Regions from separate parts of the Paenibacillus sp. SER-28 genome, predicted to be linked through region 3. Evidence: predicted binding sites of a transcription regulator. Region 3 holds the regulator's gene; each other region holds the start of a gene.

Region 1 (10,942 bases), on a different contig from region 3:
AGGGATTGAATTTCATTAATCGTGCACAGATCATCAAAAAATACATAGCACTCTTCCAAATTTTTAAGAGTTAAAATAGCTTCGAACAATTGATCAATACTTTTATCATTAAGCTTTTTAAGCTGCATGGATTATCATCTCCCAAGGTTACGATCTCTCCTCATTGTACCCGAGGAATAGTCGGTTTTTCAAGCATTAACGGTTTCACGCATTACAGAACAACATTACATGACCATAGAAACGTACCGTACGAATGCCCAAATCCGCTTTTATACCTGATTTCGGGGCACGCGCCTAAACCCACTGTGCGTTTGTAACATACAGTAGAGTATCAACCTGCAAAGGAATGTGATCTCATGCCTGGACACTACTATCATCGGAGGCCGCTACAGCGCTCCCTTTCCGATCCGTATAGTTCATCTCCTTATCCCGGACTCGATCCATACAACGAGGTTCCGCAAGCCGGTTCTTCCGGGCTGGTTCCTTACGAGGCGCCAGCGAGTATTACGGATTCTGCCGTAGTCACACCAGACCCGGTTCCAGCCAAAGGAGGACTGCTTGGGGGTCTTGGCAACCTCGGTAATCTTAACGAAATCAAAGGCTTCATTGACCGTATGGGCGGTATTGATGGAATTGTTGCTACGGTCGGCAAGGTGCAAAAGGTTATGTCTAGTGTGCAGCAATTTGCTCCAATGGCGAAGCTGATTATGGGCTCGCTCCCAGCATTCGGCAAATCCGCGAGCAAAAATTCTGCCACAGATATCACCGAGGAATTGGATGAATACACACCACCACGCCCACGCCGGAAAAAGACACAGCGCAAAAGCACCACTACCCCGCGTAGACGTCCGCGCAAGCGCAAAAGAAAGTAGACTATACTATTTGAACCAGCCTCGGCGCATAAACCAGACCACCATTGCAACACTCAACAAAAACATGAAGAACAGTACGCCAAAATATCCATATTTCCAGCCCAACTCGGGCATATTCGAAAAATTCATACCATAAATTCCTGCAATCAGCGTCAAGGGCATAAAGACGGTCGTAATTACGGTCAGCGTCTTCATAATTGAATTCATGCGATTGGAATTGAGCGATATATAACTGTCCCTCAGGTCGGCTGTCATCTCGCGGTCGGCCTCCAGCATGTCTGTCAGCTTCAATAAATGATCATATATATCGGTAAAATAAGCCATATGATCTCCTTGGCCCTGCACATGCTGCGAATTCAAAACTCGGTACATCAGATCACGCATGGGTACGATGGTACGGCGTAGCTTGAGCAGCCTGCCACGCAGGTCAAACACCTGCTTCATTAATTCCTCTACGGATTCGCGACCGCCCAAGCCCTCCAGCTCGGCCAATTCATCCTCAATCATAAAAAGGCTCGGAAAATAGTTATCTACCAGCTTGTCCATCACCGTGTAGGCTGCAGACAGCGGCCCTCGCGACCATATTTTACGTTCATTCGCATGCTGGACAATCCGCTCCCAGGCTTGATCCAGCTCCTCTAACTCATGATGGTGATATGTAACCAAAAAACGACTGCTAATAAACATATCCACTTCTTCCGCAGCTAACGTATCTACATCAAGCGCATGCACGACCAGAAACTGCACATCCTCGTAATAATCCAATTTGGGACGTTGCAGAACATGCATACAATCCTCCACAGCCAATGGATGAAAATGAAAATAACTCGTCAGCAGCTCCGTCTCTCGATCTGTAGGCTCGCTAAAATCTACCCACATCCATATGTAATCCTCCATGACGATCTGATCCAATGGTTTTCCCACTGTTACCTGATGATCATGACCTATAGTCAATGTACGTATCACCGTACGTCCCCCTCGCTTACACTTCGCGTCTGTTATGTTATTTATATTTTATATAAGCCAATTAACATTATACCAATCTCAAGTCCTGTATTCCTTTTAATAAAGAAAAGGATATCTCCGGGCCAACATGCCTCCCAAGATATCCTTATAAAATAATCAATTCATTATAAATTAAATCTTTTTTACAAATCCTGTGCTTGTCGCTTCATATCCTAATCGGCGATAAAAATGATGAGCATCCTGTCGCTCACTTCGATTACCACTGTTCAAAGCAATGGCAACCAACCCGTTCTCTTTAGCCCAAGCTTCCGCTTCCTCATTTAACGCCTTCCCGATGCCTTTATTACGATGTTTTGAATCCATCACAAAAACGACGATACGCGCGTAATCTTCATTTCTTTCATAAAAGATGTCAGCATGTAGTCCAACCATCCCAACGACTTCCCCTTCATCTTCAGCCACCAGAGTATGATAGTTAGGGTCAGAAGCGATACGATCATATCTCATCTTCATATCTTCTACAGTCGTAGGATAACCAAGCTCCTCCATTAGATAAGCCAAAGCCGGAATATCCTCATGATGAGCAGTCCTTATCTTCAAAAGCAAGCCCTCCACTTATGAAAATAAACATCAAAAATGAAAAATCACTCGCTCTCTATAGAGATGTACACAAGCGCCATTACGCAGTCATATGTTGCTTGTCTCGCTATTTCCCTCGGCGCAGCAAGCAAAGCGCTGCGCCAATTCCTTCTGCCTATACCCACCCATTTAAGATGGGGCAGGCTTTTGCGAAGAAAGGAGCGCTTAGCAAGTAGTAGCGTAGCGGTCCATTTGAATCTGTAGAAGCGGCAGCGTTCGCCTTTGCCTCTGAATTTTCACCTTATAAGGTCCTATACAATCCAAAAATTTAGGGGCAACAGCGATCGAAAGATCAAATGGAACGCGGAGCGGTCTCACACTACGTCCTCACCTGCACTCCCGGCAAACCTTGCCCACTTACAATACTTTTTCCAAGAAACTAATAGTCCGCTCGTTTTTCGGATTACCAAATACCTCTTGTGGCGTTCCTTCTTCTACGATGTAACCACCGTCCATAAACACAACACGGTCGCTTACTTCGCGTGCAAAACCCATCTCATGCGTTACGATCATCATCGTCATGCCTTCACGCGCCAGATCTTTCATTACGCCCAGCACTTCGCCTACCATTTCAGGATCGAGCGCCGAGGTCGGCTCGTCGAACAGCATAATGTCTGGATTCATTGCCAGCGCACGTGCAATCGCCACACGCTGCTTCTGACCGCCGGAAAGCTGTCCTGGCAGTGCATCTGCCTTATCGGCCAAACCTACACGATCCAGCAGCTTCATAGCCGTTTCCCGGGCCTCTGCCTTGGACTGTTTCCCCAGTTCAGTCGGCGCGAACATAATGTTCTTGAGCACGGTCATATGCGGAAACAAATTAAAATGTTGAAATACCATACCTATATTTTCACGGACTTTGTTAATGTCCACGTTTTTGTCACTCAAGTTGTAGTCATCCACAATGACCTCACCTGCGGTAATTTCTTCAAGCATGTTCATACAACGCAAAAACGTACTTTTTCCCGAACCAGAGGGGCCAATGACACAAACAACCTCGCCTTCACGTACTTGCATATCGATGCCCTTTAATACTTGATTACTACCATAGCTTTTTTTCAGGTTTTTAACGATAATTTTACCCACGGCGAACTCTCCCTTCAAGACGGTTGGAAATTTTGGTCAGGACTGTAATGACGATAAGATACATCACCGCTACTACCAGCCAAATATCAAAGGATTGGAATGTCCGCGCAATAATGATCTTACCCGATTGGGTCAACTCGACCAGACCGATAACAGACAAAATGGACGTATCCTTCAACGTAATAACCAACTGATTGATAAACGACGGGATCATGATTTTCACAGCTTGTGGCAAAATGATTTTAAGCATAGCCGTCCGATAGGGTAGACCAAGCGAACGAGCTGCTTCCATTTGTCCAGGATCAATGGACTGAATACCACCACGGATAATCTCAGTTACATACGCACCCGCATTCAGGGATAATGTCAGTACAGCCGCGACAAAAAGCGGCATTTTGAAATCCAGTGCCTGTGGAATACCAAAGTAAATAAAGAAAGCAAGCACGATCAGCGGAATACCGCGGAATATATCGACGAATACAGTTGCAATACCACGGAACACCTTGTTATGGCTTACTTTCATAAAGCCAAACACCAACCCTAGGATAAAGGCTACGAGTAAAGATACAAGTGTGTACAGCAACGTATTTCCCATGCCCTTAATCAGCGAAGGCAGCGAAGCAGAAATCAGTCCCCAGCGGCTGGTCTCTACAGGCGCCACACCTTTGCCCGATTCGCCAAGGTATTTAGCCAAAATTTTATCGTATTCCCCGCTATTGCGCAGATTAACAAGCCCTGCATTAAATTTCTCCAGCAACTCCTGGTTCTTGCCTTGGTTAACAGCAAACCCGTAAGAAGCGCCTTTTTCCTTATCTGTTACCAGCTTAAGGCCGTTATTTTGGTTTACACCGTATGCCAGTACCGGATAGTCATCAAAGCAGGCAACCGAATTACCTGTTTTGACTTCATCATACATTTGAGAAGAATCATCGAAAGGTACTGTAGTAAAGCCGTATTTGGCCTTAATCGATTCTGCGAATGTGTAACCTTCCGTTCCTGTTTTGACAGCGACACGCTGTCCTTTCAAGTCCTCATAGCGTTTAACCGTATCATTATCCTTGCGGACCGCCATGACGACGCCTGAATCAAAATAAGGCTCGGAAAAATCAAATTTCCGCTTACGTTCATCGGTAATACTCATACCGGCAATGACACCATCCACTTGATTCGTTTCAAGGGCCTGCACTGCCGCGTTAAAGCCAAGAGGCTTAATCGTATATTCAAAATTCTGATCCTTGGCAATAGCTGCCAGCAAATCCATGTCGATTCCGACAAATTTACCATCTACATCTTCAAACTCAAAAGGCGCGAACGTTGTATCCGTGCCGATATCATACTTTGTTTTATTTTCAGCATGTGCCACTACACCGAAATTACCGGACAGGGCAACCACAAAAAACAAACAAATCATGAGTGCTATTAGTTTTCTAGATTTTTGCATAATTTCCTCCAGTCAGTTGAACGGTTCAAAGTTTTCTGTTTATTCTACAGGAGTTATTAAAAATTGACTACTTTGATGTCAGGTATTTTTGAAAAACGTTTCATGGAACTATCTGGATGTGTAAACTTTAAAGAAGCCGTTTTGCCCCAGAATGCCAATAAGCCCCTGCCGCAAAAAGCGGACGGAAGCTTATTGTGTATTCTATAGTGTGTACCTATTTTTCAAGAAATAATAATGAACTAGAAAAGAATTTTGAAAATCAATCCAGATAACAGCGCAGCAATTGGTATCGTTATAACCCAAGTAATAATAATTCGACCGGCCAGCGACCAACGCACAGCGGAAAAACGCTTCGCAGAACCCACACCCAAAATAGCCGAAGTAATGGCATGAGTGGTACTTACGGGCAAATGAAGCAATGTAGCTGTGAAAATAACAGAGGCTCCCGAAATGTCGGCTGCGAATCCGTTAATTGGCTCGATTTTAAAAATCTTGGTTCCCATCGTCTTGATGATTTTCCAGCCCCCGATAGATGTACCCAGCGCCATGGCTGTTGCGGCTGAAATTTTCACCCACATGGGTACTTCCAAATGGTCCTGATACCCCGCCGAAACGAGTGCGAATGTAATAATCCCCATCGCCTTTTGAGCATCATTCGTACCATGCGTGAACGACTGAAGCGCTGCCGTAATGACCTGCATTGTACGAAACCCTTTGTTTACCGTATGCGGACTACGACGAGCGAAGATGTATTTTAAAATTATCATCACGATGTAACCGACAACAAAAGCAATCAACGGGGAGAAAATAAGTCCTTCGACAATCCCGATGAAGCCGCTCCAGTTTAATTTATCCGATCCCGCACCTACATACACCGCTCCAGCCAATGCACCAATTAGTGCATGAGAAGAGGATGAAGGAATACCGAACCACCAGGTTAAGAGGTTCCAGATAATCGCAGCGATCAGCGTCGCAATGACGATATCAATTCCATTCGTAAGCTTGGTTGGATCAGCGACACTTCCACCAATGGTCTTCGCAACGCCTGTAAACAATATTGCCCCGAGAAAGTTCATGACCGCAGCCATAATAATCGCACGTCGCGGGGTCAATGCACGGGTCGATACCGAAGTTGCAATCGCGTTCGCCGTATCATGAAAACCATTAATAAAATCAAATGCCAGAGCAAGAAAAATAACAATACCCAATACCAGTAAACTTGTATCCATGTAAAAGGACTCCCTTACGAGTTACGCATAATGATGGATTCCAGCATATTTGCAACATCCTCGCATGAATCCGTTGTCGTTTCAAGGCGTTCGTACAATTCTTTGCGTTTAATCAGTTCAATAGGGTCAGTTACAGTTGCAAACAGGTTTTTGATGCAAATACGCAATAATTCATCCCCCTGATTTTCCAAATCATTCAGGCGAATAGTGTATTCACGAATGGCCAGCAATTTTTTCTGCGAAAGCAAATGTACAGCTTTCTGAATTTCGTAAGCTGATTGACGCAGAATATCAGCGAACTGCACAATATACTCGTCCGGCTCCGTAATGTTGTACATATAAAAACGAGAAGCCGTCGCTTCAAGACCGTCCAACACATCATCCATGGTTGTTGTCAGTTCCATGATGTCGTCGCGTTCCAACGGCGTAATGAAGGTCTTGTTCAGCTCAGTAATAATCGTGTGTGTGTAATCATCACACTTATTTTCATACTTCTTCATTTCATTTGTAAACAAAGTCACATCCTGAAGATTTGAAGTATGTTGGGCAAAATAATCGGCTGCTTGCACGATCGTATCTGCCATATTTTCCAACGTCTCGAAGAATATATCCTTTTTCTTCAATCTCATAACGATTACCCCTTTACGAAAATATCCGCAACCTGTTTCGACTGCAATAGACAACCTTTGCTATCTTATCACACTCATCAATGTTTTTGTAATGTTTGTAAAAGCAAATTTCACGACATACGTATACAGTGCCCGACATGGAAGGTCATTATCCGACAATTTCTTCCTAAAAAGGTGTATTTCGTTTTCTAATTTGCTGCTATGGTTACATGTTCCTTTAGTGAAGTATCTGCAGGTACCACATGTATATAGGATGTACCTGGCGTTAACGGGATTTCAACCCCATTTTTCATAAAACGAATCGCATCGCCTGGTGTATGCTGCCACTCAGCCTGTATTAACTGTCCTTGTTGAAACACCATGGCCTCTCCACTGCCGTCCAGCTCAACACTTAATCTGCCCACATCATCCAACGTTCGATGTCTAGCGCTCATTACAATAACATTGGCTGCTGAGAGCTGTTGGTTATTATTTTGATCCATATGTGACTTTTCGTTCACAAAACGCTTATATTGTTGATTCGCTGGATCATAGGTATAAGATACCCGATAGCTTTTAAGCAAAAACCGAATTTGCAAAGATGCTGCTGTCTCGTCCATCATAACTGGGGTTTCACCGGATTTAAGGTAAGAATATACTGGAACGTCCGTATGCTTGGCATACCCTTTACTATCGCTTCCTTTGCGCAGCCTGTTCACGTCTGTGTATAAATTATGTGGAGGACGACGATCTTTGCTTCGCCAGAAGTAAGCCCCTCCATTTGAAATCTCATCCAGATGTTCCTTCCGCTGCTGCTGTAAAATCGCATAGGCATCTGTGCTTCCCCCTGCGTGTATAGGCAACGCACCATAGGTTTCGCCCAGCTCAATCAAATACGGTCGAATGCTACGGACCGGTCCAATCTTTACATCTCCACCATGACTTTGGAAAAAAGCGACCAGACGGGTAATCCCGCCTTCTGCAAGAACTTCATATACCATGTCTGCCTGGCTAAGTCCTGCCTGAGGACGTGCAGCCGGAGCATTGTTAATCATGACAGCGAGCGGCCGCTCCAAAACAGGCTGCTCCACCGGAAGACCGGTAAGCGGAGCTGTAAATGCCGGAATAGACTGCTCCTTCGGCGGTTCAAGTGCCTCCTTCTCTGTTTCTTGCTTGGTCGGTTGGGGAACGGATTCAGATTCACCCGTATTGGACATAGCAGTACAAGACATCAGCGTCATGCATAACAGAGCTGAGGCCATCACACGCAACCAATGATTTCGTTGGGAAATGGGCCCGGACAAGTTCATCCCTCCACTTAGTTATTTTTCTCATTATAAGCTTTATTTCCTGTTTTTGTCTTGATTGAAGCGTAACCACTCTATAGAATACTTATCTAAAGACATTAAAATTTAAAAAATATTCAGACTTTGTGATTTTTATCACAAATAACTGTAACTGAACCTACTACAATAAAGGTGTAGCAAAGATGATCATCCCCAACAAAATGAAATACAACCAACATTATAGATTAAGAAAGAGGAGTGGTTTGAATGTTTAACAGCTGGTTACGTGAAAACAAAGTCGCAATGTGGTTGCTGACTGTAGTACGGGTTTATCTAGGTTATGAATGGATGACCCACGGACTTGAAAAGCTGACAGGTGGATTCGATGCAGGCGGATTTATCTCGGGGGCCATTGCTAAAACAGGTGGAGACCATCCCGCTGTACAAGGCTGGTGGGGATCGTTCCTGGAAGCCTTTGCCCTGCCGAATGTAGGTTTGTTCAACGTCCTGATCCCATTGGGTGAGTTCTTGGTCGGGGTTGGCCTGCTTCTCGGTACATTGACTACACTGGCTGCTTTGATGGCTATGGTTATGAACTTCTCGTTCCTGTTCTCGGGTACAGTAAGCACCAATGCAATCTACCTGCTGTTTGAAATCTTCCTTGTAGTTGCTGGTGCAAATGCCGGAAGAATTGGCTTTGACCGTTGGGTACTGCCCTTCCTGCGTGGACTGTTTCGTAAAAATAAAGATACCTTTCCAGCGGACCCTAGTCGAAAAATAGCTTAACCATCCCCAAAATAACCGTTATCCTCCGGGATAATGGTTATTTTTTTGCGCTGTTATGCTCACGATACACGTGCCTTCTAATTAATCGAAGACGCAAAATACACAAAAGAACTTCCATTCCCACACACCATGTGGATTCGGAAGTTCTTTTTTTACATTTACGTATCACTTTCTTGACCAAAAGCCCAACAATTGAGACTTAACGAGCCAAGGACATACGATTGAAAAAGCTTACGCGCGGAGCGCTCATGATCCGCAGCCCCCATCGCATAAAACAAAGGTGAAAAATGCTCTATTCCATAAGAAGGTACCGCCTGTTTGGCATATGGAGCCTTCTTGTCATATTGGAATAGGTGACGCAAATTCCAGTCTTGAAGCTGCTGTGCAATCCAGTCATCATATTGAACGGCCCAATCAGCTGGCTCACTCGTCTGCTTGAGTGTCCGCAAGTTGTGGACCAATCCACCGCTACCGATAATCAAAATTCCTTGTTTTCGCAACGGCGCCAGCATCCGCCCAATCTCGTATTGCTCCTGGGGAGCGCGCCGAGAATCAATGGATAAGGGTACGACCGGTATGTCTGCATCAGGATATATATGCCGCAAAACCACCCATGCTCCATGATCCAGTCCTCGGTTCCGAACCGGCTGGTGGAACAGGTTATGCTGACTGAACAGATGCTCTATCTCCTCATACAGCTTTGGATCGCCTGATGCAGGGTAATCAATTGAGTACATTTCTTCGGGAAAGCCATAGAAATCGTGCAACGCTGCATGCTGATCATCCGCGCCAATACATTGATCGGGGCTATCCCAATGCGCGGAAAAAATGACAATTCCTTTGGGTCGGGGCAGGCTCGCGCCCAGCTTTGCAAGAAAGCTGGTATATGCGTTATTTTCTACAGCCAGTGTCGGTGAACCATGCGCAACAAAAATTGAGGGTAATGTCATCGCTGCCAACCTCCACACGCCAGTATAGTGTTACTCTTCCATTTTACTCCGGCGGAGGCGCAATTTCCAATACAATCCGTTACACACTGAAATCAGATCATCCAGTGCTGCCAATCCCGTTGAATATTTTCCTGTTCATCCAGCCATTCAAGTGTTCGATCGATCAGCCGTTGCCGCTCTTTACCTGACGAGAAAGTGTGATCTCCCTGGAAAATAATCTCTTTATCACAGCGTCCCTCTGGACGCATCCAGAATATCTTTTGAAACAGAAATGCATAATCCACAGGAATAATATCATCCGAGGTGCCATGAACAACAAGCACATCTCCGTTAAATTTAACGGCCTCCTGGAACGGTTGAAATTGAGCTAACGACTCAAAATAAGCAGGCGTAAACTTATAGCCCAAATAGTCGGCATGACCGGTTTTAACAGACTCATCGTACACGCTTCGCTCCGTAATTTTGACGATGTCGTTGAACGGGTAGCCCACTGCGGACCAAAGAACCAGATTTTGTACTCTCTTGTCCCGTACGGCTGTGAGAAGGGCAACTGCGCCCCCCAGACTGTGACCGATCAGCGTCACCTTGGTCGGGTCAATGTCCGCGCAATTGACAGCGTAATCCAACACGGTACGTGTCTGATTAATCATGGACTCTAACCCCTGCTTGCCATATTCCCCCGTGCTTTCTCCACAACCGGCAAAATCAAAGCGCAGGACAAAGTATCCCCCTTCCGCCAGTTCACGCGCAGTCTTGACGAATAATCGATCTACTCCGATACGATTGCCTACAAAACCGTGACATATAACAACGAGAGGAACCCTTCTCTGACGATCTCCCTCATTTGTACGGTTTGGATAATGAATTGTTGCTGCCAGTTCTTCATGTTCAAAGCGAATTCCAATTTGCCGTTCCATCCTGATTCCCCCTGTTTCAAGCTTCACTACACATTTATGAATTCAAACTCATATCGTAACGTGGACTATCCATCCAGGATATTCATTCACTTTAATTCCGATAAGTTTAATAAGATTTTATAGTAAAGTCAGTCTATCATCGCCCTGCTTCCTTGTCAACCT
Region 2 (10,942 bases), on a different contig from region 3:
AAGCGCAGGAAGGGAGAACTGAAAGATGCCGAATTTGCATCCCATGGCTAAACTGAAAAATAAGCTGAGCGTCATTCTCGACGTAGTCCCCCAAGGTTCGAATATCATTTATGTCGATTATCCCGTCTATAATAACGGTGGGGATGTACTCATCATGAAAGGCACCGAAGCGTTCTTCAAGGATAATGGCATCCGTGTCCGTGCCCGTTATAGCGCTATGGATATTCCCGATCGGCTTCAAATTCCGGGTGACTGGATTATCGTGTGCCACGGCGGCGGCAACTTCGGCGATCTCTATTCAAATCACCAAAATTTGCGAGAACGCATCGTTCGCGATTTCCCTAACCACCGAATTGTGATTATGCCGCAGACGATCCACTTTCAATCTGAACAGAAGGCTAATGAAGTCGCTGCCTTGTTCAATGCTCATCCGGATCTACATATGTTTGTGCGGGATACACGCTCTTATCAGTGGGCTAAGGACAAGCTGAACCAGTGCAGTATCACACTATGTCCTGATATGGCACACCAGCTCTGGCCATTGAAGCCGACTACGGAAACCGTGAAGGATGTATTGTATTTCCTGCGGACTGATATTGAAACGGTGGGTGGACAAAAGAAGTTCGATGACGAGGCAGATGCCGCTCACCGGCTGGACTGGGATACTTTGTTCACTCCGCTGGAAGTGAAGGGAATTGTCTATTTCCAGAAGTTTTATCGACTGGATAAGAAAATTGGTGGCCCGTTGCCTACGCGTACATTCTGGTACAAGTATACAGACCATCTCATGAACAAAGCGGTTACGCTGTTCAGCTCTTACCGAGAGGTTCGCACTTCACGGCTGCATGGTCACATTCTGGCCTGTCTGCTTGATATGCCGCATGTTGTCATTGACAATTCCTATGGCAAGAACTCGCAATATTATAATACCTGGACACAGCCGAATCCAAAGGCGCAGCTGTTTAGTGAAGCTCCAAGTGCGTTGGAGCAGCCATCTTAATAGTAAGAAAAGATACGTAGATTAATTTCAAAGGTATGATAACGGCAAAAAATCTCCTGACCACTTCATTGGTTAAGGGGGTTTTTCGTTTAAGGATATATAGAGCATCAGTATAATTGTTAATTAGATAAACCATTAAGGCAATGAATATTTAATGGCTTAAATACCGCTTCATTTTGACAATTCATTTCATGAATAGATATAATTTATGGGATAAAACTTGTAGGAATATTGGGAACTCCCTAACTTTTGCAGAATAACATGAAAGTATATTTATTTAAATGAATCGAGGCTGACGAATGAGTAATCAATCGATGGACATGCTTCTCACGAAGGATATCGTGCGTGAAGGGGAACCGATTTTGCGCACAAAGGTTGAGCCGGTATGCCTGCCGCTGTCTGAAGAGGACCTGCAACAGATGCAATGGATGCTGGATTATCTGAAAAATAGCCAAAATGAAGAGCTGGCCACTCGCTATGATCTACGCCCGGGTGTGGGGCTATCCGCGAATCAGGTAGGTCTGAACAAAAGAATGTGCGCTATTTATTATGAAGATGGGGACAAAACGGTAGAGTATGCATTGTTTAATCCGAAGCTGGTCAGTCACTCCACGTCCATGATTTATTTGGAACAGGGAGAGGGGTGCTTGTCTGTAGATCGGTACGTAGCCGGATATGTACCGCGTTACGAAAAAATTCGTATTAAGGCCACTTTACCAGACGGAACACAGGAGCTATTGACTTTCAAAGGTTATGCAGCGGTTGTCGTGCAGCATGAAATGGACCATTTGGACGGCATTATGTTCTATGACCGTATCAACCCGGAAGATCCGCATAAGCTGCCGCAGGGAGTGCATATCGAACCTTTTGTACGTAAATAGTTTAGGAATTGTAAAGTGTGGTGACTCTGTTCGCCACATTTTTAAATTTTGAAAAATATAGATATAGAGGTTACGAAGCATTAAACTGGATACATATAGGGCGAGATAGAGAATGTGAAAATACATAAAAATGTAAGCGCTTATCTTATGGGAGGGATGGCATGAATCGTGGAGTACGGCTTTTGATGAATAATATGCGTATGCGGAATAAGCTGCTGTTCTCCTACGTACTGATTGTCATGATCCCGGTGCTGGTGGTGGGCGGTTGCGTTACTTTTTATTTGCGAGAGCAGGCATTGAATAGTGCAATTGCCCAGACGGTAAACAATGTGGAAAAGATCAAGAGCCAGACGGCAAATTTACTGCGTGTGCCAACGGATATTTCAAATGGGCTCATGTTCGATAAAAGGCTGAGGGAGATGGCGAACCGACGATATCCGGGTATGGTAGAGCTGATGAATGCGTATCATCAATACAAGGATTTTAATGAGTATACTCAGCAATATAGAGAAGTTGCTACCATCCGGTTCTATTCGTACAATCCGACGCTTGTCAATAATCTGGAGTTTATTCCAGTGGACTCTAACATTGAGCGGCAGCCGTGGTTCCAGACGGCTTTGAAGGGGACGGCGATTAACTGGTTTTACATTCAGGATAAGGAAGATAACCCGGTTAATCGCCTGAGCCTGGTACGGCAAATTCCATTTCCCGAATACAGTACCAAGGGAGTTCTGATGATATCGCTGAGCCAGACCGAGTTGAATCATATGCTGAGCAAGGAGCCTTTTGAAACATTGATTACAGATCGTAACGGGATTGTGGTCGCAGCTACTCATCCACAGTCGGTGGGCCAAACGTTGAGCGATTTACATTTGGGCTTTGACGTCCAGCGTGCGGGTAAGGGGATATATGAAGCGAAAATCAACGGAGTGCCCTCCAACATCATCGTGGATGAGCTGCTGCCCGCCTCCAGTGTGAGCGGATTTACGATTATTTCAGTGTTTTCGACGGAGCATATTGTACAGGGAGCCAACCGAATCAGCCTGATTGGTGCTTTATGTGTTCTTGCAGTGCTGGTTATGGCACTGATTCTAATCACCATCATTTCCTGGCTGATTACCAAACGACTACAGCGGTTGAGCTATGAGCTGGGTAAGGTAGCCGCGGGCGATTTTCATGTGGTATCGAGTGTGGAGGGAAGGGACGAGATCGGGGATTTATCCCGCCGTTTCAACTATATGGTGAGTAGTATTCGCCAACTCATGGCGCAGGTCTATGAGACGAGTGAGCACAACAACAGGCTGGAATTGGCACAAAAGGATATCAAGCTAAAAATGATGGCCAGCCAAATTAATCCGCACTTTCTGTTTAATGCGTTAGAGTCCATTCGAATGAAAGCACATCTGAATGGGGAAGCGGAAATTGCAACGACGGTGCGTTTGCTTGGCAGGCTGATGCGCCGGAATCTGGAGATTGGCAGTGGTAAAACGACGGTACTACAGGAGCTGGATATGGTGCGATCCTATTTGCAAATTCAGCAGTTCAGATTTGGAAATCGTTTGATCTATGAAGTGAATTTGGAAGAAAGCGCGACGGACATGTCGATTCCTCCCTTAATCATACAACCGCTGGTGGAAAATGCAGTCATTCATGGCCTGGAAAATAAGGAAGAGCCAGTTACCGTGAAGGTAGATATTACAATAGAACAAAGAGAGTTGAAAATTAAAGTAGAAGATGACGGGATCGGCATGGAAGCTGGGCAACTGACCCGTCTGCTAGATCGGATCAGGGGGGCGGATGAGCCGGAAGGGAGCAGTATTGGCCTGCGTAATGTACATCAACGTCTGACATTGATGTACGGCGAACGTTATGGACTGCATATTGAAAGCGCATTACAAGTAGGAACAACCGTATACTTTTCCATACCAAGGGAGGAAGAGTCAAATGTATAAAGCAATGATTGTAGATGATGAGCCTGCGATTCGTGAAGGATTGTCCTCTATTATTGACTGGGGGAATTGTGGCTTCCGTATTGTCGATACGGCAGGGAACGGACGCGAGGCTCTGGATAAGTTCGGAGAGCATCGGCCGGAGTTGGTCATTGTAGATATTCGTATGCCCGGGATGAGTGGACTGGAGGTCATACGAAGCATACGTGAAAAGAACGGAGAGCCGTTTCATTTTCTCATATTAAGCGGATATGCAGACTTTGATTATGCACGGCAAGCCTTGGGCTTCGGGGTAGATGGCTATCTACTGAAGCCAGTTGATGAGGAAGAAATGACGACAGAGTTGAAACGGGTATGGCAAAACATTGAGGACGAGAAAGAAGACGGCAAATGGGGAAGTACGCCTTCCCATGAGCGTAATTGGATCGAAGCATTATTGTTTCCGGTTCATCGAGAGCATGCTCGTAAGGCCGTAGAAGGCAGCGATTCTCTGCACAAAGCATCCGAGCAAGCTGAACATCAAAGCGGTAACGGAAAACATGGACAACAGCCCGCGTTACCAGCCTTGGACTGGAGTAGCTATCAGGTTATTCTGCTGGATTTACGTATTCCTGACTGGGATCGACAAGCTCGGCAGTCGGCAGCAAAGCAGCGGCTAACGGAATTGTGCCATGAGCAGGGCAGAGGTATCATGTTTGAGGCTGGAATATATATGGGTCTTTTGCTTCCCGCCACGTTAAAAACGGAGAAAGATGCTGTTCAATTACTGGCTGCTTGGCGACAGGAGCTAAAGCCGTGGGCAACGGAAATTTATGTGGCTGCCGGTGATCCTGTATCCATTCTTAACGACATTCCCAGATCTTTTGAGCAGGCACTACGATTGTTAGAACGTACGTTTTTGTTCCGGGCAGAAAGAGTCATGCTTTCCGGAGACCTATACGAATTGGAGATAGTTGAGACTGAAATGAGTGGAGCGTCTGATCGTGCTACAAATGATCCCCTACGTTATGCAGAAAAGCTGTACTATGCGCTAGATATGGCTAATAGTGAAGCTGCAACCCGTGTCATTAAGGAAATGGAAGACCAATTTCCACGGATTTATCGCACAGAATCTGCAATCAAGGCAGCGTTCGCCCAAACATTCACACTGGCGTTGAACAAGTATGCAGCCGGACAGGATCACAGCAGAACCGTGCTGGAGGAGCACTCCAGTTTTATAACCGATGTATATGCTTATTCCACATTGGGCGAGCTGGTAGATCACTCGTTGGAGCATGTGTTGCAATGGATTGGCCAGACTGAATCTGGTGGCAAGGGCATCATCATGAAACAAATGATTGACTTTATACATAGTCATTATGATGAAAATTTGCGACTGGAGTTACTGGCAGATATGTTTAATTACAATAGTGGCTATTTGGGCAAACTGTTCAAAAGTCATACTGGCGAGGCCTTTAATGCCTACCTGGATAAGGTGAGGATTGAGCGAGCAAGGGAATTGCTTGCACAAGGAATTAAGGTACACCAGGTGGCGGAACGCGTGGGATATGCGAATGCAGATTATTTTCATAGTAAATTTAAAAAGTATGCTGGAATGTCACCTTCCTCCTACCGTAATCGGGTTCAAAAGAATGGAGGAACAGATGGTTGTTGATAGATTCCTAGATTTAACGCTATGAAGTCTCTCTTGCAGATGTCGGAGGTATAACCTTCGAACGAAGAGAGGCTCTTTTTTTATGGTGAAAAAATGGATAGATCAATCGAAAATGTCACATTTATTATGTAGTTTAGGGCGTTTTCATCAAATCGCCACCATTATGACACAGCTTTGACACGATGTTCACATTTTCGATTCTATTTCATTTAAATTTATTCTATATAATGGGGATAAATCTGAAGCCGGATCATGACAACCATGGTGAAGGTATGGAGTGAGTCATTTTCTAAAAAGTGACCGCTGCATATGTAAGAATGTGAATACTATCACAAATGGAGAAGACTTCAGATTATAAATACTATAAATCATTGTTAAGAGAAGTGCAGGGGGGAGCAACATCATGGACGTATTGGATTTGGCACGGTTGCAGTTTGCAACCACAACGATTCTTCACTTTGTTTATGTGCCGATCTCTATTGGATTGTCGTTATTAGTGGCAATTATGGAGACGATGTATGTTATCAAGAAAAATGACTTGTACAAAAAAATGGCGCAATTCTGGGGAACGTTTCTGCTGATTAACTTTGCACTGGGCGTCGTCACCGGGATTTTGCAAGAATTCCAGTTCGGGATGAACTGGTCGGACTTTTCCCGTTTTGTCGGTGATGTATTCGGTACGCCGCTGGCGATTGAAGCATTGCTTGCATTTTTCCTGGAATCGACGTTTATCGGATTATGGGTATTCGGTTGGGAAAGATTGTCCAAAACGGTCCATTTAATCTGTATGTGGTTGGTATCTATCGGTACGATGTTATCGGCATTGTGGATTCTAGCTGCTAATTCATTCATGCAGCGTCCCGTAGGATATGAGATTCAAAATGGACGTGCAGAAATGAAAGATTTTGCCGCTCTGCTAACGAACGAACAACTGCTATGGGAATTTCCGCATACGCTGTTTGCTGCTTTTGCGACAGGAGCATTTCTGATCGCGGGTATCAGTGCATGGAAGCTGATGCAAAAAAAGAATATGGACTTTTTTAAACCTTCTTTCAAATTGAGCATTATTGTTGCCTTAATCAGCGCCATAGCTATTCCTTTGTTTGGTCATGGTCAGGCTCAATATTTAGTGAAAACACAACCGATGAAGATGGCTGCCAGTGAGGGCTTATGGGAGAACAGCGGTGACCCCGCTCCTTGGACAGTTATCGCATGGATTGATCCTGGAAAAAAGGAAAATACCTTTGAGATTAAAGTTCCTTTTGCTTTGAGTTTTCTATCCTATAGTAAATTTACCGGCTCTGTGCCTGGTATGAATGAGCTTCAGGCAGAATATGAGAAAACCTATGGTCCGGGAGATTATATCCCGCCAGTAAGAACCACGTTCTGGAGCTTCCGCATTATGATTGCGGCGGGATGTGGCATGATTGCACTCGCTTTATACGGAGCTTACCTGACGTTCCGTAAAAAGTTGGAAGGTTCACATCGCTGGTTCTTCCGTCTTATGATATGGGGGATATCCCTTCCATTCATTGGGAATACTTCAGGTTGGATCATGACTGAAATAGGTCGCCAACCGTGGACTGTATTTGGTCTGCTTCAAACGAAAGATTCTGTTTCGCCTACTGTTGTGGCTGGAGAAGTGTTGTTCTCGTTCATCTCATTTACCACATTGTATTTAATTTTAACAGGTGTGCTGGCGTTTTTGTTTTACCGTACGGCTCGCAAAGGTCCAGATATTGAGCCGTATCAACAAACGGTAATTCATGATCCTTTTGCTCAAGGGGGTGACACCATTGTCGCTAAATGATTTATGGTTCCTATTGATTGCTGTGCTGTTTACTGGCTTCTTTTTTCTGGAAGGCTTTGATTTTGGCGTAGGAATGGCCACAGGATTGGTGCCGCGTAATGACCAACAAAAACGTTTGATGATCAATACGATTGGTCCATTCTGGGATGCCAACGAAGTGTGGCTGATTACAGCAGCAGGTGCGATGTTTGCCGCTTTCCCACATTTTTATGCAACCATGTTCAGCGGATATTATCTGGTATTTGTCTTTATTTTGCTAGGTTTGATCTTGCGTGGAGTTTCTTTTGAGTTCCGCGGCAAGGCTGAAGGGAAATGGTGGACAGGTACGTGGGATGCCTGCATTCTGATTGGCAGCTTTCTACCGCCGATGCTGTTCGGTATGGCTTTTGCGGCTTTGGTGAAAGGTGTACCTATTCAGCAAAACATGGATTTGAAAGCTGGATTTTCCGATGTATTCAATGGATACACCGTATGGATTGGACTGACAGTGGTCGGAATGTGTCTAATGCACGGACTGACGTTTATTTCCCTGCGGACGATTGGAGAAGTACGGGATCGCGCGCGTGTGATCGCGTCCAAGTTTCTTCCGGTATTGGGCATTTTACTCGCGGGCATGGTGGTATGGACTTATTTTGCAACGGATTTATTCGCACGTCGCGGTCCCTTTATGTATGCTGCGGTTGCGGTGGGAATTGTCGCCTATGTGCTGACAGGGTACTTCCTGAAGCAGCGCCGTGAAGGATGGGCCTTCGGGATGACAGGTGCAGTGATTTTACTGACCTTCGTATCGTTATTCGTCGGTTTGTTCCCAAGATTTATGGTGAGCTCGATTAACAGTGCTTTTGATTTAACGATTTATAATGCAAGCTCCAGTCATTACACACTGAAAGCCATGACGATTGTTGCAGCAACGCTTTTACCCTTTGTGTTGGCTTATCAGGCATGGAGCTATTTTGTTTTCCATAAGCGTCTCAGTGAGAAGGATCATTTGGAATACTAATGGATAAGGCATGGTTTGAATTAAAGGGCATTCGGCCAGTGATGCTGCTACTGGCTGCCCTTTCCCTGCTCCAGGGGGCCGCAGTGATTGCACAAGCAGTCTTCTTGGCAAAGGCTATTACGATTTTATTTGATAAAAATCCGCTGGTGATGGCTTGGCCGTCGCTGGCGTTGTTTTTCGCAGCTTTTGCAACGAGGCATACGGCGATCTGGCTGCAACGCCGGACAGCAGGCCGTTTTGCTGAAGCTTCAGGCGCTTCCTTACGGGAGCGTCTGCTTGCACGTTTGTTCGAACGGGGGCCGGGGTTTGCAGCGCAGGAAGGTAGCGGCAAATTGGTGACGCTAGCGCTGGACGGCATGGATCGTTTTCGCACGTATTTGGAACTGTCCATTCCTCGTATGATTGACATGATGGCTGTAACTATACTTGTGCTTGTGTATGTTTTCACATTGGATGTCATTTCAGGTGTGATTTTGACGACTACGATGCCGATCCTGGTAGGCTTTTTTATTTTGCTCGGCTTGGCGGCGCGGAAGCAGGCAGACAAGCAGTGGCGTTCCTATCGTCTGTTATCTCACCATTTCACGGATTCGCTGCGTGGACTTCAGACACTAAGGTTTTTGGGTCGTAGCCAAGAGCATGGGGAAACGGTTGGGAAGGTCAGCGACCAATACCGCACGACAACGATGCGCACGCTGCGGGTAGCGTTTCTTTCCTCATTTGCCCTTGATTTTTTTAGTATGCTATCGGTCGCTTTTGTCGCGGTAGGCTTGGGGTTGCGCCTGATTAGTGGCTCGGTGGGTTTGGAGGCAGCGCTGGCGGTGCTTATTTTGGCGCCAGAATATTTTATGCCTATACGCCAGTTGGGATCAGACTATCATGCTTCACTGGATGGTAAGGAGGCTTGGGGAGCAATACGCTCCATTCTCAGTACAGAAGATGATGCGACCAAGCCGGATAAACAGGCAGCTAACGATAAAGGATTGGACATCACGGGACAGGACATTCTTGAGCTGTCTGATGTGTGCCTCCTTAATGAAGACGGTTCGGCTCGGCTTGAACATGTGTCTGCACATGTTGAACCGCACATGAACATGATCGGCATCGTTGGAGCTAGCGGTGCAGGTAAAACGACGCTGCTTAGTCTGCTTGGCGGCTTTGCTGATCCGACTTCAGGCGAGCTACTCCTGAATGGATGCGGATTGGCTGGGGAAGCCAAAACTGAATGGCAACGGCATATTGCCTATATTCCACAGCATCCTTACCTGTTTAGCTCTTCTTTGGCAGATAATATCCGCTTTTATGAACCTGAGGCATCCAACCAGCAGGTAGAGTGGGCGATTGACGCGGTTGGACTGCGTGAACTGGTAGACGGTCTTCCGGGTGGAATGAATGAGCCCATTGGTGAAGCGGGTAGGACACTGAGCGGAGGGCAGGCGCAGCGGATTGCATTGGCACGGGCATTGCTCAGTAACCGTCCGGTCATTTTATTGGATGAGCCTACGGCGCATCTGGATATTGAGACAGAGTGGGAGCTAAAACAGACGATTTTATCGGTTTTGAAACACAAAAGAGTGTTTCTTGCCACCCACCGGCTACATTGGATGCCAGATATGGACTGTGTCTGGATGATGAATCAAGGTCGTCTGGAAGAAGTAGGTTCCCATCAACAATTGATTGCCCGTAAGGGGGCATATTACCGATTGCTGACGGGGATGTCGGAAGGAGGGAACGGACGATATGAGAGTAACGGACAATAGCAGACAAGGCTGGTTTGTGACGTATCTGAGACAATATTTTTGGGCTTTTCTGGTAGCTGCTCTTTTGGGTGCATTGGCCATTGGATGTGCGGGCGCGTTGCTCTTTACGTCCGGTCATCTGATTACCCGTTCGGCCTTAAAACCGGAAAATATATTAATGGTGTATGTTCCAATTGTGCTTGTGCGAACATTTGGCTTTAGTAAAGCGGTTATTCAGTACCTGGAGCGCTTGGTAGGACATGATGCCGCACTGCGCCTTGTGTCCCGTATGCGGGTACGCTTATATCGGGCAGTGGAACCGCAGGCGCTGATGATTCGCAGCAAATTCCGTACAGGGGACCTCTTGGGACTGCTGGCAGAGGATATTGAGCAGCTTCAAAACATCTATTTGAAGCTAGTTTTGCCTGCGCTATCGGCTTTGCTGATTTATGCAGCAGGCATCTGGGCGCTTGGACGGATGGACGGAACCTTTGCCTTGCTCATGGCGTTATATGGCGGATTTTTGCTTTTTATTGCCCCGGCTATCTCACTATGGACCTCACTCGCCAAACGGCGAGTGTTCAAGCAGGAACGGAGTAAAGCCTATCAGGAGCTAACGGATGCTCTGTTTGGCATGAGTGATCTGGTGCTGAGCGGACGGACTGGGCATTTCCTGAGCACCTTTACACAACGACACAATAGGGCTGCCGTAATGGAAAATTCACTTCGCCGGAGCGAGTGGCGTTCTCATTGGATCGCACAATGCGTTGTAGGTGGCGGGGTTGTGATTATGACTGTGTGGGCTGGAGGACTGGTAGCACAGAATCGTATAGAAGCCACATGGCTGGCATCCTTTGCCCTTGTGGCTTTTCCATTGCTGGATGCCTTCGTTCGCGCTGGAGAAGCGGT
Region 3 (10,942 bases):
GCTTCAGGAAGCGAAACGGGTGATGAGTAGTGAATAATCATGAAAGATTGTTAGGCATACTGGAGGAAGGTACATCCGATTACGTATCAGGGGAGGAAATCAGCCGACGCCTCTCGGTTAGCCGAACAGCAGTATGGAAGCAGATCAACAAACTGCGTGAGTTGGGCTACAACATTGATGCCTCCTCGCGTCGGGGCTATCAATTGATATCCCGACCGGATCGGCTGCAAGTCTCCAAATTGGCCGATATGTTAAATACTCAATCGTTTGGCCAGCGTATTGTTGTACTGGATTCGACGGTTTCCACTCAGCAAGATGCCATGCGTTTGGCAGAAGAGGGCGCGCCAGAGGGGACAGTAGTGCTTGCGGAGGAACAAACGGCAGGTCGGGGGCGTTTGGGACGGAAGTGGTATTCCCCTCGTGGCAAAGGAGTCTGGATGAGCATTGTGTTGCGTCCTACCCAGCCCTTGGCTTTTACCCCCCAGCTAACACTACTTACAGGTGTAGCAGTGTGCAGGGCCATTCGTCGGCTGACAGGTGTGGAGGCTGGTATCAAATGGCCAAACGACGTGCTGATTCATGGTCGCAAAGTATCCGGTATTCTGCTGGAATCTGCAACAGAGGATCAACGGGTTCGATACTGTATTGCAGGGATTGGCATTGATGTGAATTTAAATAAAGAAGATTACCCGGAAGAGTTATCGCAGGTGGGAACGTCCTTGAAAATAGAAGCAGGGCGTGAAATTGACCGTACTGTGCTGATCGCCTCAGTGCTAGAAGAGATGGAACAGCTAAGCAAGTTGTATGCCGAGCAGGGGTTTCAGCCTATAGCCATGCTGTGGGAGGCTTTGTCCGTGACTATGAACCGTAGCATACGGGCACATACCGGGCAAGGGATAACTGTAGAAGGTACAGCTGTTGGCTTGGACCCTTCCGGGGCACTCGTAGTAGAAACGGATCAGGGAGAGCGAATTCAGGTCATTTCAGGGGATATACAATTGTAGAAGCACCCTAGCTATGAAAACGACCAAAATCGTTCTATTCCCTGTGCAAAACTTCACGTGAAAAAACTGATGTTTTTTGTTATACTGTGCAGGAGGCGGCATCGGACGGTCCGAGCTGCACTCCAGGGGCACATGCTCTACTTTAGCAAGTTTGTAAGACCATCATAACTTCATTTGAAGGTTACGTTGGATTCTGCTCTGAGCCGAACAGGACCGAGACAGAAGGGACGATCTCAAAATGAGTGTCTTTTTTGGCTGTTCGGACCTTTTGATGACGCAGATGTACAGGCGTTCATAAAAGGTTATTTTTTGTGCCAAAAAAAGATGGAAGGGAGCCATTTACAATGGCAGGAAAACAAGCACTGAATATTGTGAAAATGAAAAAAATGAAGCAAGAGGGCATTCCGCTTAGTATGCTGACCGCCTATGATTATCCATCGGCTAAAATAGCCGAGGAGGCGGGAATTGACATGATTCTCGTGGGTGACTCGCTGGGTAACGTAGTTCTTGGTTACGATTCAACCATCCCTGTAACCTTGGATGATATCGTGTACCATTCCCGGGCAGTCGCAAGAGGCGCGGAACATACATTTATCGTAGCGGACATGCCTTTTATGACATATCACAGCAGCGTATCAGAAAGTCTTCAGGGCATCCGCCGTCTGATGCAGGAAGGACATGTGCATGCTGTTAAATTGGAGGGCGGAGCTGAAATTGCTGATGTTGTAAAAGCAACTGTTCAGGCAGGTGTGCCTGTATTGGGACATATCGGGCTTACTCCGCAATCGGTTAATCAAATTGGCGGCTATCGCATTCAAGGCAAGGACGAAGCGGACGCACGCCGGTTAATGGCGGACGCCAAGGCGCTGGAGCAGGCGGGTGCTTTTGGCATTGTATTGGAACTGGTAACTGAGGAAGTGGCAACAGCGATTTCTAAAGAGCTTTCCATTCCAACCATTGGAATTGGTGCTGGACGTGGATGTGACGGTCAGGTACTCGTTTATCACGATCTGATTCAGTACGCATCGCCTTATTTCAGCAAACGCTTTGTTAAAACCTATGCCGATGTAGGCGGCTTGATTCGCAGCAGCATTGAGCAGTATGTGAGTGATGTGAAAGGGCGGGCATTTCCGGCCGCGGAGCATGTGTTCAGCACGGATGACCGCGTTGTGGAATCCCTGTATGGTAAGGCAAAAGGACAGACACAGGAACAAGCTAAGGAAAAGGTGGAATCACGATCATGATCATTGTAAGAGAAGTGGCTCAGCTGCGCAAGATTATTGCTGAACGTCGGCAGCTTGGGACAAGCGGGACAAAAAAGGTACACGGTTGTACCTCTTTACAGCAACATAAAGTCGGCTTTGTACCAACAATGGGATACCTGCATGAAGGGCATGCGAGCTTGATGCACAAGGCGCGTGAAATGGCGGATACGGTGGTGCTTAGCATTTTCGTAAATCCGATTCAATTTGGACCGAATGAAGATCTAGACAGCTATCCTCGCGATGAAGCTCGTGATTTGGAGGTAGCGCGGCGTGAAGGCGTGGATATTGTTTTTTTACCAACTGTAGCAGAAATGTATCCACAACCAACCCAAACCAAAATTCGTGTATCCGCTTTGACAGATCGTTTGTGCGGTGCTTCCCGTCCCGGCCATTTTGATGGTGTGACTACGGTGGTAGCCAAACTTTTTAACATGATAGGTCCTGATTTGGCTTTCTTTGGAATGAAGGATGCGCAGCAGGTTGCTGTGCTCCAGCAGATGGTGACTGATCTCAATATGAACGTGACTATCGTACCTTGTCCCATCGTCAGAGAGGCGGATGGTTTGGCCCTCAGCTCCCGTAATGTGTATTTAAGTGCAGAACAGCGCGAGCAGGCGTTGGTGCTGTCTCAGTCACTGCGTAAGGTGCAAGAAGTGAGCGAAGATATAGTAACAAACACAATTACGATTCGTGAGCTACATCAAATGGTGGAGTCCACCATTACTTCCTCTCCTTTAGCAGACATTGATTACATTGAAATATTAACTTTTCCCGGTCTGGAGCCCCTTCTTCCCGAGCAGCGGCTATGTGATGTTCAGGAAGACGTCATCGTAGCGCTGGCTGTGAAATTTGGCAATACCAGACTGATTGACAATATAAGAATACAGAAGGCGGAGGTGCTTTCCCATGTTTAGAACCATGATGAAATCCAAAATTCACCGCGCTACGGTTACGGAAGCTAACCTGAACTATGTGGGGAGTATCACTATAGATGAAGATCTCATGGAGACATCGGATTTGTTGGAGAATGAAAAGGTTCAAATTGTAAACAATAACAATGGAGCTCGACTGGAAACCTATGTTATCCCCGGACCGCGTGGGAGCGGCGTAATCTGTCTCAATGGTGCGGCAGCCCGTTTGGTGCAGCCTGGTGATACAGTCATTATTATTTCCTATGCTTCCATGTCGAATGAAGAGGCCAAAACATACAAACCAACAGTGGTATTTGTTGATGAACATAATAAACCAGCCCAAACGATGAACAAAGAAGTACACGCGACGATCATGTAATGAATGGGAGTGCGGATGAAACCCGTCTTTTAAGCGAAAAATGTGAGTGTATTAATCCATCTTTCATAAGGGCGGGATGCACATGTTCCAGCATGTATTCGCAGAAATGAACAGCATGTTAGATGATATCGTGAAGCATTACCCATCAGCCCAGGGCTCCCGCAGGCAGGAGCTGCTACAGCACTGGAGTCTGCTGCGGAGAATGAGTGACGGAATTATGGATGAGTGGCTGGCCTTTGAGGAAAAAATGGTTTGCCTGCGTGCGGCCGGGTTTTCCGCGGAGACCGATATGTCTGACACGGAGCTGCCTGAAAAAGAGCTGCCAGCTTTTAATCGGGGGCAAGGGTATTATCGATTACTCATGTACCCTGAGGCGATCCAACAATTTGAGCAGGTACTACAGCATTTTCCGAACAGCTGGCAGAGTCGCATGTATATGGGAATGGCCTATTTTCAACTAGATGATCCAGCAGAGGCTGTATGCCATTTTCAGAAGGTGCTGGACCTGACTGAGCAGGCAGGACTGAAGGCGGTCATCTATAATGCGCTAGGCTGTCTGTTGGCAAAGCAGGCTGACGTAGAGGAGGCGCAAAAATGTTTTGCTCTCGCACATCAGTTCGATCCTGCGTTACCCGAGCCGCTGCACAATATGGAAGCCTGTCTGTCCGGTACCGAAAAGCTTCGATACGACAGCTCCATGATGACCTGGATGTAGTTGTCAGACACCGAGCAAGACGATGCATGCCCACCTCTCAGGCGGCGTGTGCATCGTCTTTTTTGGCTGTCTTAATTTCCAAACAGGCGATCTTCTGCTATGCTAATATACAGAGTTATTATTTTTGTAAGTGTCATAAGAAAGGATTAGCCCGAATGAAATTTGCGGTATTGGATTTTGAAACGACAGGCACCCAGTCCGCGGATGACATCATTCAAGTCGGACTTGCAATTATAGATCATGATAACAGCATTTCCCGTGTTTACAGCTCTTATGTAAACCCTGGCAGATCTATTCCCCCTTTTATCACCGGGTTGACCGGAATTACAGACGATGACGTCAAGGATGCTCCTGCACTTGAAGAAATGATGATGGAGCTCGTGCCTATGCTGGACGATGTTGTACTGGTCGGTCATAATGTGGCGTTTGATTTTAATTTTTTGCAAAACGCTCTGGATCGGTGCGGATATTTGCCGTTTAGCGGAAGAATCTTGGATACAATGGATTTTCTGAAAATTATGTTTCCATCGCTATCTTCGTATCAGTTGGGTTTTGTGTCTTCTGAGTTTGGGCTGGCGCATGATCGCCCTCACCAAGCAGACAGCGACGCGTTGGCTACGGCTGAGGTGTTTTTAAAGTGTCTGGGTGAGCTTCAAGCATTACCTTTGATAACCATACAGCGGCTTAGCGATTTGTTTGCAGAGGAAGACAGTGACCTTGGATGGTTTCTTGATGGGGTGCGTGAAGAGAAAGAGCTTGATCCTATTCAGGATCTGGAGGGGCATCAGTTTTTTCGTCAGCTTGCGCTAAAAGTGGAAGATTGGACGGAGCTAGCTGCTCCGCGTAGAGAAGATGACCCGAATCCACTGTCAGGTGTTTCCTTTGAGGAGTACATGGATGATGTGCGGGACAATTTGCGTTCATCCTTGAGCCAATATGAGGAGCGCGAGGCGCAGATACAGATGATTGAGGGTGTAAATCAGGCACTGAGTGAAGACAAGCATCTGCTGATCGAAGCAGGTACAGGAACAGGGAAGTCCCTCGGCTATTTGCTCCCATCGCTGTATCACAGTGTGAAAAAAGGACAGCGAGTTATGGTAAGTACACATACGATCAACCTGCAGGAGCAATTACGCGAGCGTGACATTCCTATGCTGACCAAGGTGATTCCGTTTCCGTTCCGGGCTGCTATTTTCAAGGGTCGGGGACATTATTTGTGTCTGCGTAAGTTTGAACATAAAATAAACAGAAGAGACTTCGCGACACCGAAGGAAGATTTAATTACAGCTGCTCAGATGATCGTCTGGTTGACGCTAACAGAAACCGGTGATGATGAAGAACTGAATCTGAGCAACCGTGGTGGAGATTTCTGGGAAACGGTGGCGAGTGATTCAGAGTCCTGTCTTGGTCGTTCTTGCCCATGGTTCCGCAAATGCTATTATCATCGTGCACGCCATGAAGCAGGGATAGCGGATGTTGTTATTACGAATCACTCTAAGTTGTTTACAGACGTCAAAGCTAGTCACCAATTGTTGCCGAGCTATGAACATCTGGTGATTGATGAAGCCCATCACCTGGAGGAAGTAGCTGGTAAGCACCTAGGTATGCATATGAAATATTTCACACTCGTGCATACACTGACGCGACTGTTCAAAGACAGCAAGAATGGACAACTGCCTTCACTTCGTCAACAGTTGGCGAAATCGGGGCACGAGAAGTCGACGGATTGGGCCTCAACCATCGATCAGATGTATCCGCTCGTGTTAGAGGTTAAGGAAACTTGGGACCTGCTAAGCGACAAGCTGTTTGGCATGTTGCCAGAACGAAGCGATGCGACACCAGGTGAAACAGGACAGTTTTCTTCCCGTCTCAAACCTTCAGCCAAGCCTGCAAAGTGGGATCAGGCGGGGGCTTTGGAAAATCAGCTATATGTAACGATGAGTGAAATTTTGCGCAAGGGTGACAAGCTGATGCTGGACGTCAAGGAAGAACATGACGATTATGCGGCGGATAGCCTTATTACAGATATCACGGGTCTGCTCAAGGATCTGGCGGGGATTCGAGAAAATTTGCGCTTTTTTATGCGACTCGATGATGAAACAACCGTATACTGGCTCGAAGCGAGTGGGCAATTCCGCAGTAAATCATTACAATTTTATGCGGTGCCCGTCGATGTGAGCCGCCAGTTGAAAGAAATGTTTTTTGACAAAAAAAGAAGCATTATTCTGACGTCTGCTACCTTATCGGTAGATAAGTCGTTTCAGTACATGATCGATCAGCTCGGCTTGCAGGAAGCCGCAGATCAAGAGCGGCTGATGACTTCGCAGCTCCCGTCACCCTTTAATTACAGGGATCAGGTGCTGCTGGTCATTCCACGGGATTTCCCAAGCGTGAAGGGCAGTGTAGGAGATGCACACTTTGTAGATATGCTCGTTAGCTCTCTAGGAGCGACTGCTCAGGCGACGCGGGGGAGAATGCTCGTTCTGTTTACTTCCTATCGGATGCTCCGGCAAGTGTATGAGCCGCTCAAAGAGGCCTTAGCATCCAGCGAAATTACTGTGCTGGGACAAGGTGTGGACAGTGGGAGTCGCAGCAAGCTAACCCGCCGTTTTCAGGAAGCCAAAGCTTCTGTATTGCTGGGAACCAGCAGCTTCTGGGAAGGCGTCGATATTCCGGGGAAGGCTCTGACTTGTCTGGCCATTGTTCGCTTGCCATTTCAACCGCCGAATCACCCGTTGCTGGAGGCAAAAAGCGAGCTGCTCCAGCAGCAGAAGAAGAATCCATTTATGAAGCTGTCTGTACCACAAGCGGTCATTCGCTTCAAACAGGGATTTGGTCGGTTGGTTCGTACAGCGAGCGACCACGGGGTCGTTATCGTTTACGATACGCGTGTGATCGAATCCTATTACGGAAAGCACTTTTTGTACTCGTTACCGGGACCAAAAATGGAGCATATGCCATCGGAGCAAATGGTGCCCCGCATCGCCGAATGGCTCCAATCCGCCCCGGAGACCGAGGCATAACGGACGGACACTAAGTATGTTCGTTACAATTAGGGGGAGCAAGTATGAAATCAGATAAAATTTCAGAGGCTGTCGTACGGAGGTTACCCGTATATTTACGTTATCTGAATGCACTTCACAAACGGGAGGTGGCTACGGTCTCTTCTCAAGAGTTGGGACAGAGGCTAGATTTGAACCCGGCCCAAATCCGTAAAGATCTCGCCTATTTTGGAGATTTTGGTCGGAAGGGTATCGGTTATGATGTTTCTTATCTAATTGAGAAAATACGCCATATCCTGAAAATCGATCAGCAAATTAATGTAGTATTGGTCGGAGCGGGTAATCTGGGGCAAGCCCTTTCGAATTATAACGCTTATTTAAAAGACAATATGAAGATTGTAGCGGTATTTGATGCGTTTCCGGATAAGGTAGGGACCAAGATCAATACATTGGTCGTGCAACCGATGGATGAACTGGAAGCGACTGTGAGAGAAAAAAACATTCGAATCGGGATTATTACCGTACCTGATTTTGAAGCACAGCACGTGGCTGACAGGCTTATTGAGAGCGGAATTGGAGCGATCCTGAACTTTGCACCGACTACTCTCAAGGCACCGGCCAACATTCGGATTCATGCCACAGACTTTACAACTGATTTGCTTAGCCTCGCTTATTATTTGGAGGACGGAAAGGAAGAAACACAATATGACAGTGAATAAATGGATGATTAAAAACGGCTCTTTTGCCGTAAATGGACCAGAAGCTGGGGTAATCCATGGTTTTATGATTGTGGAAGATAGCCGCATTACTTACATTGGCGAGACTTTGCCTTCGGGTGAGGAAGAGACGGAAGCGATCGATGGTAAGGGGCTTTTGTTTTTACCTGGTCTGATTAATACTCATGGTCATGCGGCGATGTCTCTGCTGCGTGGGCATGGAGATGACTTGGCACTTCAAGTATGGCTTCAGGAAAAAATGTGGCCTATGGAAGCCAAGTTTACATCTACGGACGTGTACTGGGGTACGTCGTTGTCTGTGCTGGAAATGCTGAAAGGTGGAACAACGACCTTCCTGGACATGTACGATCATATGGATGAGGTGGCTCGTGTGGCTGAAGAGTCAGGTATTCGTGCAAGTCTGATGCGTGGAGCAATTGGACTATGTTCGGAGGAAGAACAGCGAATCAAGCTGGCTGAGGCCGTGACTTTTGCGCGTAACTGGCATGGTAAAGCAGACGGGCGTATTACAACGATGATGTCACCGCATGCGCCATACACCTGTCCACCTGCGTTTATTGAAAAATTCGTACAAGCTGCGCATGATCTGGATTTGCCGCTGCATACGCACATGTCTGAGACGATCGCCGAAGTGGAGCAAAACGTACGTGACTACGGTTTGCGTCCAGTTGCACACTTGGATAAGCTTGGCTTTTTCTCCCGTCCTTCGCTTGTTGCCCATGGCGTTCATTTGAATGACGAAGAAATAGCTTTACTGGCTGAACGTGGTGTAGCGGTTTCGCACAACCCAGGTAGCAACTTGAAGCTGGCAAGTGGTGTGGCAAGAGTGCCTGAATTGCTGCGTGCAGGGGTTACCGTTTCTCTCGGAACGGATGGTCCTGCCAGTAATAATAACCTGGATATGTTCGAGGAAATGCGTCTGGCAGCACTTATTCACAAGGGTGTATCTGGTGACCCTACGGCAGTTCCTGCGAGTGAAGCGCTGCGTCTGGCAACAGAATACGGTGCAAAGTCAATTGGTTTAAAAGAAGTAGGAGCGTTGGCAGCAGGCAACAAGGCTGACTTTATCGCGCTGGATCTGAATCAGGCACATTTCTTGCCACGTACAGATCTTATTTCCCATGCGGTATACTCAGCAAGCGCCAAAGACGTGGTTCACGTATGGGTAGACGGTCGTCAGGTTGTGAAAAACGGCGAATGCCTGACTATGGACGAGGAACGCATCAAACATGAGGCACAAGCCGCCTTTGAAGGGCTGCTGTCGCGCTAATTCAGGTGTCACATCCCCTTAGAGAGGAAGCACGGGTTTGAAAAATAAGAAAAAGTGGATAGCGGTCGCCATTTTGGCCGTAATACTGATCCTGGTCAGCATTTTCTGGTATTATTCCTATGTTACTCAAGACCAGGTGGCTGAGAAAAATGCCGCTATCATTAAGGCCAAGCAATCAGGTGGTCTGGTTAGCACGACTCAAACATGGAAGTCTGTGTGGGATCAGGTATATTGGGTGGTTCAAGGGAAAAATGCACAGAATGAAAATATAATGGTGTGGGTTCCTTTTCAAAAAGTGGAAGGACAACCTAACGTACCTGCCGCAGATAATAGCGGTGTTCACACCGAACTGCTGAAGAATGGAGTCGATGAGCAAAAAATGACGGCAATAATTCAGCAGCAGCTTCCAGGTGTAAAAATTGTAAGGCTTCAGCCGAGTGTGTTCAATGGCGAATATGTGTGGCAGTTGTTTTACGATGATGGAAGTCATCATTACTACAGCTTTTATCGTTTCTCAGATGGGGTAGCGACGGGTGTAAAATATACTTTGCCCAATAACTAGCTGGTTGAGGATTAGCAGATGTGGAATGAATGACTAGTAAATAATTGAAAGCTTAAGAAAAAGACGTAAATGCGATGAAATTCGTATTTACGTCTTTTAGTCTTGCTATGCCGTAAAGTGGGCTGAAAACCAGTGAAGCATCTTTACCTATCCATCTTCTCTCCTAGGGCAAATTCATCTTTATGGCGGGCAGCACGGAGTGGAGGATTTGAATTTGGAGAAGAGGAGCGTTCGCCATTGCCGCCGGATTTAAGAATATAATCGAGAAAAATCGGATGGCAACAGCGATCGTAAGATCAAATCCTACGCTCAGCGTCTCGCCTCCACCTTAACCAAAGATTTTGCCTCATCACAACTCCTCCACACATTGCCTTCGATATTAGATATACGTTATGATATACTATATTTTATAAGTGATAGACAAAAATGATAGAAAAAAGAATTGCTGATCGGTGTAAGATCATGCAATTTGGTTGTTTGTTGACATTCGTCCCGTTTCTTCTGGGTTTTACATTTTGAGAGGAGGATGTTGTTTGAAATTGCGTGCAGTTCCTATCGTTGTGGCGGCAGTTTTGGCAGCTTTGCTGCTATTTGGGGGATGGTTCATTTACCGTCAGGTTACAATGCAAAGCCCTCTGGAAAAACTGGTTTCTCAATATCCAGGCGTGACAAGCGCTCAAATAGATATTAAACAGGATCAGGTTGTATTGAAACTAGATCTCAAACCGCAGGCGGATGTGGCCGGATTAGTCGATGTGGTTAAGCAAAAAGGACAAACCATCATTGGCAGCCGTACCATTAAGCTGGATATTGAAGATCGTTCCAATTCAGCACTGAATCAATGGTGGTCTGAGGCTATGTTTCCTGTAGCCGAAGCGATGGAAAATAAAAAGTATACTCAAATTTCATCTACAGTTGAGCAGATGAAAAAGAAAAAGACGGGTATCAAAGCTGATACCGACATGGATTCGAACAATGTCTATATCCGACTCAGCGAAGGGAAAGCGACCAAATTTATCGTATTGCCACGTCAATCTCAGCAAATGGGGGTATGGCCTAATGCCTAGATGGATCAAGGAAACATTAATCGGCATAGT

Evidence for each region. The regulator Rex, encoded in region 3, represses fermentation and respiration genes when NADH is low (regulators of the CRP and FNR family bind a similar motif). The targets are predictions, from matches to a motif close to TTGTGAAATATTTCACAA.
Region 1: the regulator Rex is predicted to act here: its motif matches at 8,272-8,289, upstream of ACUYLD_RS18120 (DoxX family membrane protein).
Region 2: the regulator Rex is predicted to act here: its motif matches at 5,802-5,819, upstream of ACUYLD_RS17345 (cytochrome ubiquinol oxidase subunit I).

The regions. Positions count from the first base shown of each region.
Region 1 is NZ_JBRECM010000008.1:52,737-63,678, reverse strand. Features, by position in the region: gene ACUYLD_RS18170 (YerC/YecD family TrpR-related protein) at 1-128, opposite strand, end outside; gene ACUYLD_RS18165 (hypothetical protein) at 357-872, shown strand; gene corA (magnesium/cobalt transporter CorA) at 879-1,838, opposite strand; gene ACUYLD_RS18155 (GNAT family N-acetyltransferase) at 2,010-2,438, opposite strand; gene ACUYLD_RS18150 (amino acid ABC transporter ATP-binding protein) at 2,835-3,563, opposite strand; gene ACUYLD_RS18145 (amino acid ABC transporter substrate-binding protein/permease) at 3,556-5,004, opposite strand; gene ACUYLD_RS18140 (hypothetical protein) at 5,068-5,211, shown strand; gene ACUYLD_RS18135 (inorganic phosphate transporter) at 5,244-6,233, opposite strand; gene ACUYLD_RS18130 (DUF47 domain-containing protein) at 6,248-6,862, opposite strand; gene ACUYLD_RS18125 (DUF3048 domain-containing protein) at 7,051-8,145, opposite strand; gene ACUYLD_RS18120 (DoxX family membrane protein) at 8,395-8,913, shown strand; gene ACUYLD_RS18115 (dioxygenase family protein) at 9,072-9,863, opposite strand; gene ACUYLD_RS18110 (alpha/beta hydrolase) at 9,956-10,780, opposite strand.
Region 2 is NZ_JBRECM010000007.1:123,814-134,755, forward strand. Features, by position in the region: gene ACUYLD_RS17320 (lipopolysaccharide biosynthesis protein) at 1-51, shown strand, start outside; gene ACUYLD_RS17325 (polysaccharide pyruvyl transferase family protein) at 26-1,000, shown strand; gene def (peptide deformylase) at 1,300-1,881, shown strand; gene ACUYLD_RS17335 (cache domain-containing sensor histidine kinase) at 2,043-3,833, shown strand; gene ACUYLD_RS17340 (response regulator) at 3,826-5,484, shown strand; gene ACUYLD_RS17345 (cytochrome ubiquinol oxidase subunit I) at 5,888-7,294, shown strand; gene cydB (cytochrome d ubiquinol oxidase subunit II) at 7,281-8,294, shown strand; gene cydD (thiol reductant ABC exporter subunit CydD) at 8,294-10,054, shown strand; gene cydC (thiol reductant ABC exporter subunit CydC) at 10,035-10,942, shown strand, end outside.
Region 3 is NZ_JBRECM010000002.1:464,774-475,715, forward strand. Features, by position in the region: gene ACUYLD_RS07560 (CCA tRNA nucleotidyltransferase) at 1-37, shown strand, start outside; gene ACUYLD_RS07565 (biotin--[acetyl-CoA-carboxylase] ligase) at 30-1,004, shown strand; gene panB (3-methyl-2-oxobutanoate hydroxymethyltransferase) at 1,349-2,248, shown strand; gene panC (pantoate--beta-alanine ligase) at 2,245-3,183, shown strand; gene panD (aspartate 1-decarboxylase) at 3,176-3,559, shown strand; gene ACUYLD_RS07585 (tetratricopeptide repeat protein) at 3,642-4,274, shown strand; gene dinG (ATP-dependent DNA helicase DinG) at 4,430-7,297, shown strand; gene ACUYLD_RS07595 (redox-sensing transcriptional repressor Rex) at 7,342-7,995, shown strand; gene ACUYLD_RS07600 (amidohydrolase) at 7,982-9,283, shown strand; gene ACUYLD_RS07605 (cell wall elongation regulator TseB-like domain-containing protein) at 9,321-9,845, shown strand; gene ACUYLD_RS07610 (hypothetical protein) at 10,379-10,912, shown strand; gene ACUYLD_RS07615 (AAA family ATPase) at 10,905-10,942, shown strand, end outside.